DNA from 3 places in the Lysinibacillus sp. K60 genome. Region 2 is predicted to be linked to each of the others. Evidence: riboswitches for the same ligand, from Rfam matches in the RefSeq annotation. Region 2 holds a riboswitch; each other region holds the start of a gene.
What was found. A riboswitch is a leader RNA that binds a small molecule or an ion and turns the genes downstream of it on or off. The one in region 2 is predicted to bind S-adenosylmethionine.
Positions count from the first base shown of each region.

Region 1: linked by a shared signal. The riboswitch ahead of metA (homoserine O-acetyltransferase MetA) and the one ahead of HCH28_RS00655 (MetQ/NlpA family ABC transporter substrate-binding protein) in region 2 are both predicted to bind S-adenosylmethionine.
Region 3: linked by a shared signal. The riboswitch ahead of HCH28_RS15095 (cyclase family protein) and the one ahead of HCH28_RS00655 (MetQ/NlpA family ABC transporter substrate-binding protein) in region 2 are both predicted to bind S-adenosylmethionine.

Region 1 is NZ_JAASJR010000012.1:20,398-27,081, reverse strand. Features, by position in the region: gene panF (sodium/pantothenate symporter) at 1-386, shown strand, start outside; gene HCH28_RS20580 (TSUP family transporter) at 427-1,197, opposite strand; gene HCH28_RS20575 (TrmB family transcriptional regulator) at 1,323-2,105, shown strand; gene HCH28_RS20570 (hypothetical protein) at 2,129-2,515, shown strand; gene HCH28_RS20565 (nucleotide excision repair endonuclease) at 2,566-2,937, opposite strand; SAM riboswitch class I at 3,141-3,252, shown strand; gene metA (homoserine O-acetyltransferase MetA) at 3,376-4,311, shown strand; gene HCH28_RS20555 (GerAB/ArcD/ProY family transporter) at 4,352-5,500, opposite strand; gene HCH28_RS20550 (hypothetical protein) at 5,532-5,765, opposite strand; gene HCH28_RS20545 (Ger(x)C family spore germination protein) at 5,771-6,684, opposite strand, start outside.
Region 2 is NZ_JAASJR010000001.1:140,169-146,852, reverse strand. Features, by position in the region: gene HCH28_RS00665 (pyridoxal phosphate-dependent aminotransferase) at 1-339, shown strand, start outside; gene HCH28_RS00660 (PPC domain-containing DNA-binding protein) at 382-888, opposite strand; SAM riboswitch class I at 1,011-1,116, shown strand; gene HCH28_RS00655 (MetQ/NlpA family ABC transporter substrate-binding protein) at 1,205-2,035, shown strand; gene HCH28_RS00650 (methionine ABC transporter ATP-binding protein) at 2,143-3,168, shown strand; gene HCH28_RS00645 (methionine ABC transporter permease) at 3,161-3,832, shown strand; gene HCH28_RS00640 (enoyl-CoA hydratase/isomerase family protein) at 3,846-4,625, shown strand; gene HCH28_RS00635 (alpha-hydroxy acid oxidase) at 4,640-5,800, shown strand; gene HCH28_RS00630 (CaiB/BaiF CoA transferase family protein) at 5,797-6,684, shown strand, end outside.
Region 3 is NZ_JAASJR010000006.1:207,128-213,811, forward strand. Features, by position in the region: gene HCH28_RS15075 (MFS transporter) at 1-670, shown strand, start outside; gene HCH28_RS15080 (ABC transporter substrate-binding protein) at 829-1,779, shown strand; gene HCH28_RS15085 (helix-turn-helix domain-containing protein) at 2,244-3,815, shown strand; gene HCH28_RS15090 (YuzC family spore coat inner layer protein) at 3,930-4,334, shown strand; SAM riboswitch class I at 4,416-4,521, shown strand; gene HCH28_RS15095 (cyclase family protein) at 4,614-5,351, shown strand; gene HCH28_RS15100 (DedA family protein) at 5,382-5,978, opposite strand; gene HCH28_RS15105 (Cof-type HAD-IIB family hydrolase) at 6,040-6,684, opposite strand, start outside.

The sequences.
Region 1 (6,684 bases), on a different contig from region 2:
TAAATTATATGAAGCCGAAAGCTAGTGATGCAGAGATTAAGCGTGCAAGCTTTATTGTAACAACAGTCATAGGCCTAGCGGTTGTCATCTTTGCACTCAATCCACCTGATTTATTAGTGTGGTTGAACTTATTTGCCTTTGGTGGACTAGAGGCTGTCTTTATTTGGACAGTCGTTTTAGGATTGTATTGGAAAAAAGCCAATAAATACGGAGCGATTGCGTCGATGATTACAGGCATGTTGTTGTACATTATGATTGATCGGTTTTATCCTTCTGTCTTTGGTATGCATACAGTCACGATACCAATTGTCGCATCCTTCTTTATTTTTGTGCTTGTCAGTTTGTCCACTAGTCATAAATTTAAAAACGAAAAGCTTATGATTTAACGCCAAAACGCCACAGATTTCAAATTCTGTGGCGTTTCTTTTAATGCATCATAAAATCATAGGCATTTTTCGCAAGTAATGTCATTGTAACGACAATAAATAGCGTGCGGACAAAGCCACTTCCTTTTTTGATTGCCATGCGTGAGCCAAGCATAGCCCCACCAATTTGCGCAATGCCCATGACTAGACCATAAACATAATGAATTTGACCTAAGTAAGCAAACATACAAACACCAGCCACATTACTCGCCAAATTTAAAAACTTCGCATTACCAGCCGCCTTTAAAAAATCAAAGCCTACCAGTAAGAAGCTAAAGATTAAAAAGGACCCTGTCCCAGGACCAAGAAATCCATCATAAAAACCAATAGCAAATAATAGCAGCATAAATAAAAACAAATGTTTTTTAGATAGATTTTTTACGGTAGCGACGGCACCCCAATCCTTTTTAAAGATCGTATATATCCCAACAGCCGCCAGCATAACAAGCATCAATGGCTTTAGTAATGCTGGATTGATTAGATGTACAGTCCATGCACCACATAATGATCCGATAAATGCTAGCGGAAAATATTTGAGGACAGAGCGAATGTCCAGCTGGCCAGAACGATAGAAAGAAATAGAGGAAGTGAGCGAGCCCATAGCTCCTGCTAGTTTATTTGTGGCAACAGCAGCGGCTGGATTAAGCCCTACAAATAGTAAGGCTGGTAGTGAAATTAAACCGCCCCCTCCCACTACTGAGTCAACAAAAGCCGCCAGAAATCCAAATGAAATTAATAGTATGAGAATATGTAAATCGATTTCAAACAACATATGACACCTCTTTAGAATTAGTTACTACTGAAATAGTAACTAATTTTATTTACGCTGTAAACCCCATTTTTTCATTGGCAAATCTTCACAAAGGTAGCCTATAATAAAGATAATGGAGGGATTACATGGAGGAATTAATCACCCAGCTGAAAGAAATGGGTTTTACAGAATATGAAGCGAAGGCCTATACGGCACTTGTTCAGCAAAGTCATGTCAGTGCCTATCAGGTTAGTAAAAATTCTGGCATACCACGTGCAAGAGTGTATGATATTTTAAATATCCTTGTAGAAAAGGGCATCGTGTTAAAAGAAGAGACCGCAGAACAAACGACCTATTCGGCAATGCCTGTGTCTGTGTTCTTACAGCAAATGCAACAGCGCTGGGAGTCGAATTTTACGTCTATAAGCGGGAAGCTAGAGAAATTAGAGGAAAAAGTGCAGGAAGCTGAGCCTAAAGTGGTCATGCTGAAGGGCAGGGAATCTATTATCAATTATTGTCAGTCACTTCTAAAGAAGGCGAAGAAAAAAGTGATGCTGTCGATGTGGGAAGATATGTATGAGGTCTTACGTGAAGATTTGCAAGAGGTGGCGCTGCATGTTCCTGTTCATGGCATTACGTTATATGTAGGAGAGCATCTAGCCTCAATTGACCAGCATAGAGCCACACATTATACAAAAAAAGCGTCGACACCGCATTGGTTTATCTTATCGGTAGATGGTCAGGAAATGATTTATGGTCATTCTCCATCTACCCAAGAGACGGCCTTTATCACCAATGATTCCGTTCACATTTATTTGTTAGAGGATTATATATGGCATGATGTACTCATTAATCGGTTAGTAAAACGGGATGATCAGGAGTTAGAAGACTGGATTGCTAAGGAGCGGAAAGCTTTTTTCTTAGAATAGTCTTATAAGGGAAGGGGAGTAACTTGAAAAAATTCGTGTTGCTAGGTTTAATGAGCTTACTCATGCTAGGAGCCTGTAATGCTACACCACCAACCAATCCACCAACGATTCATGAGCTAACGGTTGTCCCAGATAATGTCCAAAAAAATATTGTTTCTAATGACAGAATACAACTATTACATGAAAATGATGCTCCATATTATCTTGTTTATTATTCAAAAGGGAATGTATTGGCAAGTATTACAGCTGAGGGAAATAGGCTTATCATCCAGTTAGAAGAAGGCAGCGAGCAAAAGAAAGAGGCTCAGCCCTATGTTTTTCAAATCACCGTCAAGAATCCTGAGCTTGATACCATTGATTTGCGAATAAACGGTCAGAGTACGCCCATTGATCGTATGACCATTATGTGATAAAAGAAACCGAAATCTTTAGATGAGATTTCGGTTTCTTTATGAGATGTCTAATAAAAGACTTTGTCTACGTTATATTTAGAGCGGAAAGTATTAATCGCGTATGTTTCGTAAATTTCACGTTCCATTGGATCTTCTACTTCATAGACTTCAATTTTGAACACTTCATCACGATGGTTTTTCATCGGAGATACATTATCCTCGAAATGTTTTTTAATACGTTGACGAATTTTACGTGCTTTCCCAACAAATAATAGCTCATTCTTGTCATTATAGAATAAGAAAATGCCGCCTTTATCACGTGTGATTTTATGGAAGTCAATAAAACCGAAGTAAGGTGTGATTGGCACATCACCTGGTTTTAAATCTTGTTCACGTTGACGGATTACTAGATCTGGTTTTGGAAATTCAATTTTAATCAAACTATTCACGTTCCTCTCTCTTACTAAAAGTATATGGTAACATAATTACGGCATGTTTACCATAAATTTTAAATGCAGAAACACCACATATAGCAAGCTTAGTGTACATCAATTGAGCAAGGAACATGCACATGAATCACAAAATATTCTATGAATTATTGATATTCTAACTAGTTCGTGTTACAATTCAAGATAATTAAATAATCTTATCAAGAGAAGCTGAGGGATTTGGCCCGATGACGCTTCAGCAACCTCTAACAATTGTTAGAAAGGTGCTAATTCCAGCAAAGGATTTTTTCCTTTGAGAGATAAGAGTGGACGTGAAAAAAATCCTTCTCATTCTATCTCGTATGGAATGAGGAGGATTTTTTAATTTCGTTGCATCCTATGCAAGCAAGGTTTGCTAAAAGAGAGTGATTATAGAGAGGGGAAAGCAAGATGCCAATTAATATTCCGAAAAATTTACCAGCTGGAGAACATTTACGTGAGGAAAAAATCTTCGTCATGGAAGAAGATCGTGCGAAAACACAGCAAATCCGTCCATTAAATATATTAATATTAAATTTAATGCCTGAAAAAGAAAAAACAGAGCTCCAATTATTACGTTTATTGGGGAATACACCATTACAGGTGAATATTACCTTTTTGAATACAGCCACACACGAGTCTAAAAATGTGAGTAAATCCCATTTGCAGCTTTTTTACACAACGTTCAATCAGATTCGACACCGCCGCTATGATGGTATGATTATAACTGGTGCGCCAGTAGAAAAAATGGCTTTTGAAGAGGTCAACTATTGGCAGGAAATTTCAGAAATTATGGATTGGTCTAAAAAGAATGTGACATCCGTGCTACATATATGTTGGGGGGCACAGGCTGCATTGTATCATCATTATGGCATTGGGAAGGTCGAGCTTTCTGCTAAATGCTCAGGTGTCTATTCCCATGTGATTACAGATTTAACTGTAGATTTGGTACGTGGCTTTAGTGATTTATTTACTGCGCCCCACTCACGCTATACATCTGTTTCGATTGACGAGGTTCGCAATCATCCAGATCTACGATTATTATCCTATTCAGAGGATGCAGGGGTATTTATTGTACAATCAAAAGATAATAAAAATATTATGATTACGGGGCATCTAGAGTATGATGCGACAACGCTAGCCGATGAATACAGTCGCGATGTGGCGAAGGGCATAGATATCGCTGTTCCTGTAAACTACTTCCCGAATGACGATCCGACACAAGTGCCGATGAATACATGGCGTGCCCATACGCATCTATTATTCTCTAACTGGTTGAACTACTATGTTTACCAAGAAACACCATATGAATGGGATTTTGTAGATGAAATCGAATATCATATTTAATTAATAAAAAGTCTAATTTCTTTTCTAGCTTTAAAAGAAATTAGACTTTTTGATTGTCATTTTCTGTTTCCTGCTGAGGTGTTTCGTTTTTTTGAGCTTTGGATTTACGATTTCGAATAACTACCACAATCAGCAATAGTATGGGTAATAAAATGGTGAAAATAAAGGAAAAGATTGGCCAAATTTCATTATTATAATTAGTAGAATGCACAATATCTGGATGAACAATTTGAGAAAGTCCAATAACAATTATCCCCATCGGTATAATGAGTGGGCGATGATCCTTGATCTTTAAAATTTGTGCGAGGCCAACAACGGTCGTATAGAAATACATAAATGTACGAATATAAATAGACGAAATCCACATAAATGCCATAATGATCTCTATACGCTGTAAAAAATTTCCTATAGATATTCTTTGTGCTAAGGCATAGCTAGGAAAAGTCCTTGATGCTGTGTTTTCAGGACCTAATACAAGAATCGATAGGACAATCAACGTAACTAAGACGATTCCACCAAAGATTGCCCCAATATATAGCCCTTTCTGTGCAGACGGCTGTACATTGACACCAGTAGGATAGAGCATCATTAATACAAGTAATGGAAAGGAAAAGATACTCATAAAGCGTGCAATACTATAAAACATAGATGTTTTGGTTGCTTCTAGTAGAGGCTGAATATTCTCAAATGTAATTTGAGGGGTAATACTAAGGACGAAAAAAATAAAAATAAAGATAAACAATGGGAAGAGGATTTCTGCCGAACGGGCAAAGGTCTCAATTCCTAAATAAGCGGCATACATAATAATGATACTGAACAGTAGGGCAAATGCTAATGTCGGTGTCTCTGGCATTACTTCCGTTTTCATGAAAATACCTATAAAATAGAGTAATTCTCCAGCCGAAAGAAAGGTCATAATCAGGAAACAAATTGCTGTGATTTTCCCAAAAAAACGCCCAAGAATTTTTTCATTAGCCTCGATAAAGTTTAGAGATGGTGTTTGATTGGCCAGTGTTAAAAATAATTTTAGTACCAGTAAACTAAGGAGAACACCAATGCTTGCTGCTATCCAAGCATCTTGCTTAGCGGCACCAGTAATACTCGAAGGGATAATTAAAATCGCTGTACCGATAGAATAGAGGAAGGTAACGATTGTAAACTGTCTTGAACTAATTATCTCTTTTTCCATCAAGCTACCCTCCGTTTCTCAGTCCATCTTTCTATTTTGTGAATGACACAATGTAATCCCTAATTGGTGTGAAGATAAAGGTAATCAAATCTAATGGGCTAGGAATATGGATTTTCAGGGCAATCCCCATATTTAAAGCCGTTCCAATAAGAAGCAAAAAGGAGAATACAATCATGGCTTTTCTATCCTGTTGCTTTTTTAGCTTTGGAATAAAAATAAGCGCAATGATTATCGCGATGATCAAGATAGCTACGGCTAGTACCATTGCATTTATTCCTCCTTTGGCTTGTTTAATAATGAATTTTGCATCGTACCTGAACCTTGGGTAGTTACCTTTACATGAACTACCACTGCTAAATCTGGAAAAATGGAAGTCCAATCATCCTTGATTTTTTTCCACTGCTTAGGATCTGCCCGATGTAGGGCATCCCCAAATCCAAAAACATCTACTTCATATTGCTGTTGAATTTTCTCTACTGTTTTTTCTATGCGTTCATCAATTCCCTGGGCTGTTTTTTTGTTAACGTAATCAATCGATTTATTTTTGGTAAGATCGATATCACATTCGACCTCTCCAACATTCTGCTCTACATTAATATGAACATCGATTTTCGGTTTCCCGTTTTTAAATGACCCTTTCACCTTTGTAGTGGATTGGGTAATTTCAGTAGACAAGGTCCCTTTATTAGGACAGGCAATGATTTCTATCGTACTTTGAATTTTGTCATTAAGAAAACTAACACTTTTGCTTTCACTTTCAGTCAGTAGCCCTATATATTTATCTCCTTTAAAGACTGCTAAACCTGTATAACCTAATAGCACAGGTGCTTTAACACGTTGCACATTTGTTTGATCTACCCCTAATTTCTTATCGCCATGAATTTCAATAGCAGAAATTAATGCCCCTTTCTGCTTATTGCTTAACGTATTGACTAATTCATCAATATTAACAGCTATTGTGGAGCCCCAAGCCTTTTCAGAGACATCCAGGGAATTTAACATTTTATTAGCAGGAACTTTTTCGATGGGTGTTAGTACATTTAATACTTCCTTCGCTGTTGCTTCGTGAGACATAATGACGTCGAAATCCTTACGAAATTCATGGTCCCTTACAATTAAATCAAGTGCATCACTCATGCCTTCTTTAGCAAGATCTTCCCCTAAAACAACCACTTGAAGGTGGG
Region 2 (6,684 bases):
GCCGCAGCAGTAGCACTGACAGCTTCCCAACAATGTTCGGATGAACTACGAGCTACTTATGAGCGTCGCCGCAATGTACTCATTGAAGAAGCTCGACGAATTGGCTGGCATGTTACGGCTCCAAAAGGCTCCTTCTTCGCATGGCTTCCTGTACCACTAGGCTATACAAGTGAACAGTTTGCTGATCTTTTGCTCGAAAAAGCTGATATCGCTGTAGCAGCAGGTAATGGCTTCGGTCAATATGGTGAAGGCTATGTACGCGTAGGGTTGCTAGTTAGTGAGGAGCGCTTACGTGAAGCAATCCATAGAATCGAGCAATTACAATTGTTTAATAGATAATGATGAGGGCGTATCCTGTAGCTATCCCTAGCTACAGGATCATTAATATTTTTCAATTTTCCTTGGTTGCCCTAAATCATTTTCTAATGGATAAAATTGAGCATGACCTGTTTCATCATCCCATTTTCGAATATGTTGAATACCTTGTACCTCTGCCAACACGATGTCAGCAGTAATAACAGGGTTTCCCCCTTTTATTAAATGCCCACCCGATACAACACCCCATTGATCGCTCATAGAGCCATGGAAATGTGTCTCATATCCCCCATCTCGTTTACACACCACACCTGAACCTTGAATAAATTCTAATGGTCCCTCTTTTTCCATCACATCACTAAAACGAACTTGAATTTGAGCTGTTGCATCTGGCACTAAATAAACAAAGCTACTTTTTTGAAAGCTGCCAATACAGCTTACAATTGTGGCTGACTCTATATTATTCTCTTCGCAAAGCGCTTCAATCCCTTCAATGATATCTGTTCCCGTTAGAAAACGAGCACTAATAACCTTACCAAATGAACCTATACCATAATTAACTCTTACAGACATTGTTATCCCTCTTTTGCGTCGAAATATTATAATTATATAAAAAATTTAAAAATTATTTATTGACTTACTATACCCTATAAATTATATTAGTTCTATCGGAATTACAAAAAAATATTATAAATCTCTTATCAAGAGTAGCTGAGGGACTGGCCCTATGAAGCTCGGCAACCTCCTTTTTTAAAGGAAGGTGCTAAATCCTGCAAACGAACTTCGTTTGATAGATAAGAGAGGACATCTTTTCATGAGCCTCTCTTAATTTGTAAGAGAGTTTTTTTATTTTCAAAAAACCGATAAAAACAATCTTGGAGGTATTTTCATGAAAAAGAAAAATAAATTTTTAGTAGGTTTAGCAAGTCTAACATTAGTAGCAGCTTTAGCAGGCTGTGGCTCTAAAGAAGATAGTAAAAGCCAAGCTGAAGGAATTGATGAAAAGAAAATCGTTGTAGGCGTCACTTCTGGTCCACACGAACAAATTGCAGAAGTAGCCGCTAAAGTAGCAAAAGAAAACGGGCTAGAAGTAGAGCTAAAATCATTTTCTGACTATGTTTTACCTAATACATCCTTAGCTGAAGGTGATCTTGATGCGAACAGCTATCAACACGAGCCTTTCCTGGATACATTTAATAAAGATCATGATACAGATTTAGTACCAGTGGGCAAAACGATTTTAAATCCAATGGGTATCTACTCTGAAAAATATAAATCCTTTGATGACATTCCTGACGGTGCAACGTTTGGCTTACCAAATGACCCAACGAATGGAGCGCGTGCCCTCTTTGTTTTACAGGAAGCTGGCTATATTCAGTTAAAAGATGGCGCAGACTTAACAGCCTCGATTCGTGATGTAGAAGAAAACAAAAAGAATTTAAAATTCATTGAATTAGAGGCAGCTCAAATTCCTAAACAACTTAGTGAAGTAGACGTAGCAGCTATTAATACAAACTTTGCATTAGAAGCTGGTATTAACCCTAAAGATGACTCTATTTTATTGGAATCTACTGATTCTCCATACGTGAACTATATTGTTGTACGTGCTGAAAATGAAAATGATCCAACAATTAAAAAGTTCGTTGAGGCTTACCAATCTGATGAAGTACGTCAATTCATCGAAGAAGAATTCAAAGGTTCAGTAATCCCTAGTTGGTAATACATTCAGGAAGCTTCTATAAAGCCGAAGAATCTGTCGAAATTCCTCTATAGGAAAACGAGCAGATTCTTGCTTTTTAGAAGGTGGAGAAAGGAGCAAACAGTCGCATGATTCAATTACAAAATATCTCAAAAGAATTCAAGTCGAAAAAAGGCATCATAAAAGCTGTGGATGGCATCAATCTTCACGTAAAAAAGGGACAAATTCATGGTGTAATCGGCTATAGTGGTGCTGGTAAAAGTACACTCATTCGTTGCGTTAATCTACTCGAACGTCCTACAGCAGGAAAAGTAGTGATAGACAATGTAGACATTACGACCCTTTCTCTTCAAGAATTACGTCAAACACGCCAAAAAATCGGGATGATCTTCCAGCACTTTAATCTATTAAAAACAGCAACAGTTTACAATAATATTGCAGTTCCCTTAAAGCTTCTAGGCTATAAAGAGGCAGAAGTAAAAAAACGAGTAGCTAAGTATGCTGAAATTGTCGGTTTAACAGATAAACTAGATAGTTACCCAAATCAACTTTCAGGTGGTCAAAAACAGCGTGTGGCTATTGCACGTGCCTTAGCACAGGAACCAGAGATTTTACTTAGTGACGAAGCAACAAGTGCACTTGATCCTGAGACAACGGAAGCCATTCTTGAATTGTTGTTAAAAATTAATCGTGAATTAGGCATTACGATTCTGCTCATCACACATGAAATGAATGTAATTCAAAAAATTTGTGATGAGGTTTCTGTTCTAGAATCAGGGAAAGTTGTGGAATTTGGCACAGCGATTGAACTTTTTGCGAAACCGAAGCACCCTACAACGCGAAAGTTTTTAAATACAATTTCACAACGTAATTTATCCCCCTCTCTTATTGAGCAATTAAATGTTTCAGGAAGTGTAATCCGTTTAACATTCCTTGGTGAAAGTACTGGTAAGCCATTATTAGCAGAAGTCACTAAGGTATACGATGTGCAACCAAATATTTTAACAGCTAATATTATTGAATTAAAAAACGGTATTGTCGGCAATATTGTGGTGCATTTACATGGCGAAACGCAGATTGTCCAAAAGGCGTTAACGTATTTTTCAGAAAATGGCGTGGCAGTGGAAGAATTAGGAGGTGCGTTCAATGAGTAGTATCCAAAGTTTCTTTACAGATTGGTCAGATGTAATTGGCAAAGCAATTATCGAAACATTTCAAATGGTCGGAATTTCATTGTTGTTCTCCATTCTGATTGGTATTCCATTAGGGCTATTAATCGTTTTAACACGACCAGGACAATCCTTTGAAAATAAATTTTTCTATCAGTTTTTTAATCTATTTATCAATATTGTTCGCTCTGTTCCATTTATCATTTTATTATTCTTCATCTTACCTTTTACCAAGTTAATTGTAGGTACAACAATTGGTGTTAAAGGTGTAATCGTTCCGCTAGTTGTTTACACAGCTCCTTATATTGCACGACTGATGGAATCTGCGCTATTAGAAGTGGATTCAGGAGTAGTAGAAGCCTACACAGCCATGGGTATTAAACGTCGCCATATCATTTGGCATGTCCTATTACGTGAAGCTCGACCATCTATTATATTAGGCTTAACGATTGCCACAATAGGATTAATTGGTGCAACAGCAATGGCAGGAATGGTTGGTGCTGGCGGTTTAGGTGACCTTGCCTATCGTTATGGTCATTTACGCTATGAGGTTGATGTGATGTATGCAACTGTCTTTATCTTAATCATCCTTGTGCAGAGCATTCAATCCATCGGTAACCGCTTCGCCGCGAAGTTGAAAAAAGACTAATAGGAGAATGAAGATGACAAACGAAATTTATGTAGAGAAAAATGGCTATATTGCAACGTTAGTATTAAATCGCCCGGAAAAACGGAATTCTTTATCAAGGGCAATGTTTCAAGCCATAGTAGACCAACTAGAGCTGCTCAGTGTAGATTCTTCCATCAAACTTTTAATTGTTCGCGGTGTCAATGAAGTAGCCTTTTCTTCCGGTGCAGATATTACCGAGTTTTTAGATGTTCGTTATGCTACAGACAATGCCAAAGCCTATAATGAATTGGCTCTAAAGGCGATCGATGCTCTCTATAAATTTCCACACCCGACAATTGCTATGATTCAGGGCTTAGCAATTGGTGGTGGCTTAGAGTTAGCAAACGCTTGTGACTTTAGAATAGCAACACCTAAGAGTAAGCTAGGCATCACCGCTGCAAACATAGGTATTGTCTATAATTTAGAAAGCACAAAACGTCTCATCAATATTGTTGGTGTCGCTAAGGCAAAGGAAATTTTGTACACAGCTACTATTTTTACAGCTGAAGAAGGAAAAAATATTGGTTTAATCACGGCCCTCCACGAACCAGAGGATATTGATGAGGCGACATTGCAATTCGCTGAACATTTATTAAGTAAATCATCCATTGCAAACACTGGCATCAAAAAAGTTATCCAGGCAATTGTTGATGGTGAAAATGAAGAAAACGATGTGTTGGCACAGTTAGTTTTGGATTCATTTAATTCAGACGATTATAACGAAGGTATTCAAGCCTTTTTAAATAAAAGAAAGCCTATTTTCAATAAATAAGTGAGGTTGTAACGATGACAAACATAACTGATGGCGATCTACTCTTAAAAAATATAACTGCACAAGCCCCCTTCCCCATTTGCTTTGCAGATTTAGAAAAGGCCGTAGCGGAAAAAATCGAAGCTGGACCTTATGGCTATATCCGTTCAGGTGCTGGCGGTGAACAAACACTGCGCAATAATCGAGCAGCTTTTGAGAAGTATTCCATTGTTCCCCGTTTTTTAAATGATGTGTCAAACGTTGATACATCCGTTCATTTGTTTGGTAAAACATATCCAACTCCTTTGCTTTTTGCTCCTGTGGGCATGAACGGAATGGTTCACGATGAAGGAGAACTTGCCGTTGCACGTGCTGCCCAGTTTTTAAATATCCCTTATATACAAAGCACTGTTTCCACTTTTGCTCTTGAAGAAGTTGCTCAAGCTGCGCCTTCTGCAACAAAATGGTTTCAATTATATTGGTCTACTAATGAAGAAATTGCTTTTAGTATGGCTGCACGTGCGGAGGAAGCTGGATTTGAAGCGATCGTTTTAACTGTCGACACCGTAATGCTTGGCTGGCGTGAAGAAGATGTACGCAATCAGTTTTCACCATTGAAGTTAGGCTATGCAAGAGGAAATTATATGAATGATCCCGTTTTTACAGCCTCTTTACCTGATGATTCATTCGAGTCCTATGTACAAGGTGTCTTGCAAAATGTCTTCCACCCAAAACTTAATTGGGAGCATGTTCGAGAGTTAAAAAAACGTACAAATCTTCCTATATTATTGAAGGGAATTTTACATCCTGAAGATGCAAAGCTAGCTATTGACAATGGTATTAATGGCATTATTGTATCAAACCATGGTGGCCGTCAATTAGATGGCGTGATTGGTTCACTGGAGGCCCTTCCCGCTATTGCGAAAGTTGTGAATGGACAAATTCCTATTATATTAGATAGTGGTGTATATCGTGGCATGGATGCCTTAAAAGCACTTTCTTTAGGAGCGGATGCCGTTGCAATAGGACGTCCTTTCGTCTATGGACTAGCCCTTGAAGGACAACAAGGCGTCGAAAAGGTGATGACCAATCTTTATGATGAATTAAAGGTTTCTATCGCATTAGCCGGTGCCACCTCTGTCAAAGGATTACGCAACATCACATTAGTCAAACAGGATGGGACTGAGGGTAAATGAAACAAGCATTACAAGGATTAAAGGTTGTCGATTTATCACAAGTCTTAGCTGGTCCCTATTGCACCATGGTATTAGCAGATATGGGTGCAGAAGTTATCAAAATTGAAAAATACCCAAATGGAGACGATACCCGTACAATGGGTCCATTCGTTAATGAAGAAAGTCATATGTATATGATGGTTAATCGTAATAAAAAAGGTGTCTGCATCAATTTAAAAACTACTGAGGGACTGGCTTTATTTAAAGAATTGATTCAATCTGTTGATGTACTTGTGGAAAATTATCGACCAGGTGTCACGAAAAAGCTTGGTATCGATTATGATACATTAAAAGCCATCAATCCAGGCCTAATTTACTGCTCTATTTCTGGTTATGGTCAAACAGGTCCATATAGTCAAAAGGGTGGCTATGATATTATGGCTCAGGGTCTGAGTGGCTTAATGCATATGACAGGTGAAGCAGATGGCCGACCTGTAAAAGTTGGCTTTGCGGTGAATGATATTGCTGCTGCACAAACAGCCTTACAATCCATTTTAATGGCCTATATTTATAAGCTTCGTAGTGGCGAAGGTCAATATATTGATGTGTCCTTAGTGGAGTCAGGTCTTGCGTGGACTGTTTGGGAGGCCGCTGCTTACTTCGGAAAGGGTGAGTTACCTGAGCGAACTGGAACCGCCCATCGTGTGTCAGCGCCCTATCAAGGTTTCAAAACACAGGATGACTATATCCTAGTAGGTGCTGGCAATCAAAAGCTATGGGAAATTTTTGCCGTAAAAGTTGTCAATCGACCTGATTGGTTAGACAATCCTCTCTTTGCTACCAACTATTCACGTGCCCAACATGTGAGGGAGCTGGAAGCAGAAATTGAAAGCGAGCTAATCAAG
Region 3 (6,684 bases), on a different contig from region 2:
CGTCATTGGAATTGTCGGTTTATTTAGTAATGCATTGTTAGTACCTAGCCAATTATCGAAAGGCAATCCCATCTCTATTCGTGATATTGGCAAAGTATTAGGCAATATTCGAATGATCTTAATACTATTCATTACCGCAATTGGATACGGCGGTGCTTTTGTTGTCTACACATATGTTTCACCTATTTTAGAGCAATATATGGGGTATTCCCCACAGACAGTCGTCATTATTCTAGTTGTCTATGGTATCTGTGTAGCTATCGGTAATACTCTAGGTGGTCATTTTGCTAATCATAATCCACTACGTTCCATCTTTATTATTTTTGTTGGACTTGCATTGGCATTACTTGGCATTGGTTTTACTCTTGAATCACCTATTATAGGATTAATGATAGTGCTGACAATGGGATTGTTTATGTTTATGAATGTCCCAGGATTGCAGCTATATGCTGTTCTACTATCTGAAAAATATATTCCATCAGCAATTTCAATGGCCTCAGCATTGAATATTTCCGCTTTCAACATAGGCATATTTTTAGGCTCATATATCGGGGGTTTTATTATTCGCCACCAATCGTTGGCGCATACGCCCCTATACGGATTCCTGATGGTTATGCTAGCAGCAATTGTTACACTTTTATGGTTACTTTTCGATAACAAAAAACAATAACTCTCTGAATTTCATTTTGTATAAAAAAGTAGTAGAGAATGTGTATTGTTTGTTGATATGTTGTATCCTATAATTTACTTGAACCAAACGAGAATGATTATCATTCTAATTTAAGGGAATACCCTTACTGTTTTAGTAAATCTATAGGAGTGAATAAAATGCGTAGAGGTCGATATTTTTCATTTGTAGTTTTCTTTGCACTAATATTCGTATTAAGTGCCTGTGGCTCAAATGAAGTAAAAGAGGATACAGCTACAGAAGAACAATCATCTAAAGATACAAGAATTGTAGAAGACGAGTTTGGAAAAGTAGAAATTCCTACAAATCCACAGCGTGTAGCTGCTATCTATTTGGAAGACTATTTAACTGCTTTGGATGTAAATCCCGTTGTGCAATGGTATCACCCATCTTGGGGAAAACAGGACTATTTAGGATTAGATGTCCCTGAGTTCGACATTACTGGTAGCATGGAAACATTATTACAAGCCAAGCCTGATTTAATCATTGTAGATGGTGCCGCAGACAAGGCAAAGTATGAGGAATACTCAAAGGTAGCGCCGACTTACCGCTTGAAAGAAGATATTCTACAAGATCCACGTGAAATTGCAAAAACAATAGCTGATGTTTTAAATATTCCAGATAAAGCAAAAGAAATGGTTGATCGATATGAGCAACGTGTTTCCGATTTAAAAGCAAAACTAGATGAATCAATTGGAGACGAAACAGTTGCTGTTGTACGACTAAATGTAGCAGATAATACATTAGCGTTATTTGGCATTAAAAATCGCTACTCTGGCTATATTTACACAGAGACAGGCTTAACGCCACATCCATTAGCCCGTGATATGGCAGAGTCCCAAGAGGTCTTATCAGAAGAGGCTATCACGGAATTAGATGCGGATCATATCATCCTTTTCCCTTCAAACGGTACATGGGAGTCTAAAGAAAACCAAGAAGCCATTAAGTGGTTAGATAGTACACTATGGAAAACACTCCCTGCTGTAAAAAACGGGCATGTCTATATTGCTGATCGCACATATTGGCAATCTGGCGCAATCACAGCCAATTTGCTAAAGTATGATGATTTAGAGAAATGGTTCGTCAAATAATTTTCAAAAGAAAGCTCTTAACGAGGGCTTTCTTTGGTTTAGTGTTAAAAAACAAAATAATCAATAGCACTTTTGTGAAGGAGAAAATGGATAGGTTTTGTCACTCATCACTTCTTCACATTGAAATAAGTGCCTATCCTCTCTTTAATAGACTTTTTTGTTCCCTACTGCTAGTACGAAAGAAGAAAAGACACGTTAGCAGCATAGTTGATTGGAGTGGAGCCAGCGTCACTCCAAGGGGATTTAGCGTCACAGATGAGACCCTGGAGCGAACGTAAGTGAGTGAAGCGGCTCATCGGACGCCCCCTGGAAAGGACGCTGGAGGAGCGGAAATCAACCCCTTGCCTTGCTAAATGGGCTTTTTCTACTAGTCATATGATCTTTTTCAACAACATGAAGAACGCTCTTAATGAGGGCTTTCTTTGTGTTGTTATGCCAATTCAACAAAAAGGGGTGAATTATCAATGGGTAACTTAACACATGTTTATACGTTACAAAATATCTCTTATGCAATTCAATCATCAAAAAAGTTATTGATTAGTAGTGATTTCTATACACTTTTCATCGTAATGAATGGTAGCGGAAAGCTAGAAATAGATCATGACACCATTCATTTTAGTGAAGAAAAGTGCATATTGATACCGCCAAATAACACGGTTAGTATCCACATTCAAAGTGAGCACCTTTGTTTTTATCAATTACAATTCAACATTGTCAATCTCAGTAATAGTCAGAATTCACATAGCCATTTTACAAGTATCAGCGAACGACATCTTCTCCCCTTTTCACAATGTCATAGACTGCTAGAAGTCATCTATCAGAACCGGTTAGCGGAGGATGAACACACGATTTTTGAACAGCATGTGCACTTTCAAGAACTGATGTTATTGCTCTTACATCAAACCATACCCAAGCAGATGCAAAAAAATGATCGCCAATCTGTTGAACAATCCATTAACCATTTACATAAACATTATGAAAAGGAGTGGACGGTTGAACAGCTAGCACAGCTCGCTGACGTACCAAGATGGAATTATACGCGTATTTTTAAAGATATTACGGGACAAATTCCTCTTCACTATTTAACTAACATTCGTATTGAAAAAGCTAAGCAACTATTAATGACAACAAATGATCGAGTATTTGAAATTAGCCAATCTGTCGGATTTAATAATGAGTATTATTTCAATCGTCGTTTTAAAGAACATGTCGGCATCTCTCCAGGACAATATCGAAGAAATCAAGGCAGCCATCTACGTGTATTTGCACCATTCTTAGAAGATTTCTTTGTTGCCCTTGGGATTACGCCAATTGCTCAATTCAGTCATTCAAAATGGGGAAAACAAGACTATTTAGGTCTACAGGAAGTGCCAGATATCGATGTACAAAATAGAGAAATAGATCGACTCCTTTACTATAAGCCAACTTTAATTATGCTAGATTCTGGTATAGAGCGTTGGGAATCCTTTCATCATTTAGATGAGGTAGCCCCCGTCTGCCACCTCTCACACCCCGGAGAGAATTGGCAATCTACTTTATTTAAAATTGCAGATCTAACAGGAAAAACCTCTTTGATGCAAGACGTAATCCTACAATATGAAGATAAAGTACAACAAGCAAAAGGAATTCTTAGCAAATCTGTTTATGGGCAAAGTGTGGCATTTCTCCGTATTTCAGCCATTGGCATTACTCTATACGCGGGCCCTGAATGTGGCTATACGGGCCCCATTTTATATCGTGACTTAGGTTTAATGCCACATTCACTAGTATGGAGTATTCCGCACAATCAACGTAAAGTTCAACTGACATTTGCTCAATTGTTGCAATTAGATGCTGATCATTTATTTATTACCTTTGATAAACAACATTCCATTTATGAAAATGAGGAACGTGCTATTTTAAAAACTCCTACTTGGAAAAACCTAGCTGCCGTTAAAAGCAACTGTATCTATGAAGTAGACTTTTTAACATGGATGAATTATGGCATTTTATCACATAGTAAAAAAATTGATGATGTCTTGAATGTACTTGGCTAAAAGGAAGCTTACTTTAGCTTCCTTTTTAAATGTTTAGGACAAACATTGCACTGCTAATAACACCGAAAGCCGTTTGGCTACATAAGATAAGTTATCAGTTATAGGATAGGAGGAATGACCTTGTATTACAATCCTTATCCGTATTTTGTGCATCCCTATCATTATCCAACATCGCCTATCGCTAATCATTTTGCCATTAGACCCTTTTCGCAACACCTAGCAATGCCGACCAATAATCCTTTTCCACCTGTCGATACACACAAATTAAAAGCTTCAGCATCACGGATGAAGGCGATGATGCAGCAAGCCCAATTACTTACGGATAAAATAGATAGCTCCCAACAATTCGCACATGATTTAATGAATGCTGCTCAACTTTCAAATAAAACAGAGGTTGAAAAATTAATCACATCAACAGGCATTACGGTGAAATTTGAAACAAACTATACACCAGACAGTTTTATAATACGTCTTATTGATAATGATTGTTGTGGCGTCACCTTAAATTTGAATTGGTGAAAATTCCTAGTGAACTTGTAAACTATAAAAAACTATGCTAAAGTGTTTGTATTGTTATTTCTGAAAATTCTTATATTACTTTTCTTATCAAGAGAGACGGAGGGATTGGCCCGATGAAGTCTCAGCAACCAGCTAACAGTATGGTGCTAATTCCAATTGGCAAAATGATCAGCCTTGAAGATGAGAAGAAGAACTACCGTTGTTTCAAGCAGGAGTCCTCTTCTATTAGGGGACTCCTTTTTTATTTACCACTATTTTTTACAGAAAGCAGGGAAATCGATATCTAATGAACTTTTGCAAGCATTGGAATTATTAAAATCGAAACAGTGGGTTGACTTAACACATACTTTCGGCCCTAATTCACCACATTTTTTTATGTTTGAGGACGCTAAATTTGAAACATTATTTTCTCATAAGGATGGTTTCTTCGCTCAACAATTCACGTTCCCTGGTCAATATGGCACACATATCGACCCACCCATTCATTTTGTGCGAGATACTCGCTACTTAGAAGAATTAGAACTAAAAGAGCTTGTTCTCCCCCTTGTTGTTATTGATAAATCACAAGAGGCTGCGAGCAACCATGATTTTACATTAAGTGTAGAAGATATTCTTAATTTTGAGGACAAGCATGGAGAAATTGAAGCAGGAACATTTGTTGCATTACGTACAGATTGGAGTAAGCGCTGGCCAGATAAAGAGGCTTTCAGTAATAAGGATGCAGATGGACATAACCATATCCCTGGCTGGGGTTTAGAAGCTTTACAGTTTTTACTAACAAAACGTAAGGTAAGCGCAATTGGTCATGAAACATTCGATACGGACTCTGCTGCTGATTTTCGTAAAAATGGCAAGCTAGAGGGCGAATATTTTGTGCTTGACCAAGACACCTATCAAATTGAGCTAATGACTAATTTAGACAAGCTACCTGCGAAAGGTGCTATCATCTTCAATATCGTACCTAAGCCAGAAAAAGCATCTGGCTTCCCTGTGCGCTCATTTGCTATTTTGCCATAACATAAAAGTCGGTATAGCGTATACCGACTTTTATGTTTGTCCATTTCTTTTTTTGAATAAAAAGTAAGCAATGAGCATCCCTACAATAAATAAAAGGATAAGATAGATACTATAATGAGTTAAATAGTATCCAACAAATCGCCATTTCTCTCCAAGCATCTTTCCTAATGATATAAATGTGAACGTCCAGATAAATGCCCCTATATAGGCAAAAAGCGCAAACTTTCTATAAGGATAATTATTAATAGCCGCAATATATGCTGTCAAATGGCGTACCCCTGGAATAAAATAGCCAATTAATAATAGGGTAGGTCCTATTTTTGTAAACATCTTTTTCGTAAAGTCAATTTTTTGCTCTGTAATATGAATTCTAGGGCCATATTTCTGCAATAACGGTAAGCCAAAACGATAACCAATATAGTAGCTTAAGGTAATGCCTCCAACCGCACCAATCATTGCACTGACCAAAGCAGGAATGTGTTCAAGACTTTCTCGGTAAACACTATAGCCTACATAAGTTAGAAACACCTCATCAGGAAGTGGCACCCCAACAATACCTCCAATTAGAATCACGATAATCCCAAAGTATCCGTAATGTTCAATTAGAGACTGCACGTGATGTGCCATAAATCATCCCACCTAAAATTTATTAAAATCTACCTGCTATATATAGTGTAACCTCAGCGCTCTAAATGACTTGAAGCTGACGTAAAGCAAAATTGATACCGCCATCCGTAGATTTCTTTGTAACAAAATTGGCAGCTCTTTTTAGAGCTTTACTACCATTTCCCATAGCAATTCCTACTCCTACATACTCCAACATATCAATATCATTATCCCCATCCCCAAAGGCAATCGCATTCTTAGGGTCAATATTAAAATGATCAAGCACCGCTTTAATAGCTATAGACTTCGAAACATCCTGCTGTAAGACATTCACTATATAAGGATGCCAACGCTGTAAAAATATATTCGAAAATTGGCTAGTATATCTTTTTTCTGCCAGCTCATCCGCATATAAACACATGAGGAAAACCTCTTCATCTACAATTTTTTCATTTATAAGTGGAAAAGCTCGTAAAGATAAAGTTTCTTGCATCGCTCTTAAAGCTACTGGACTTTGTATGCTATTCATGGATAGCTGCTCTGTAAAAAATGTTAGGCTATGCTGCTGTTCCTGTGCAAAAGCCTGTACATTGTGGACAATTTCTTTGGCAATCGGAGTTTTATGTATGACAAGTTCCTTATGTTTCACATAGGCTCCATTTGCTGTAATAAAGGTTTCAATCCCCAGCGCTTTTAACTCATAGCACATAGATAAGGGTCTTCCAGT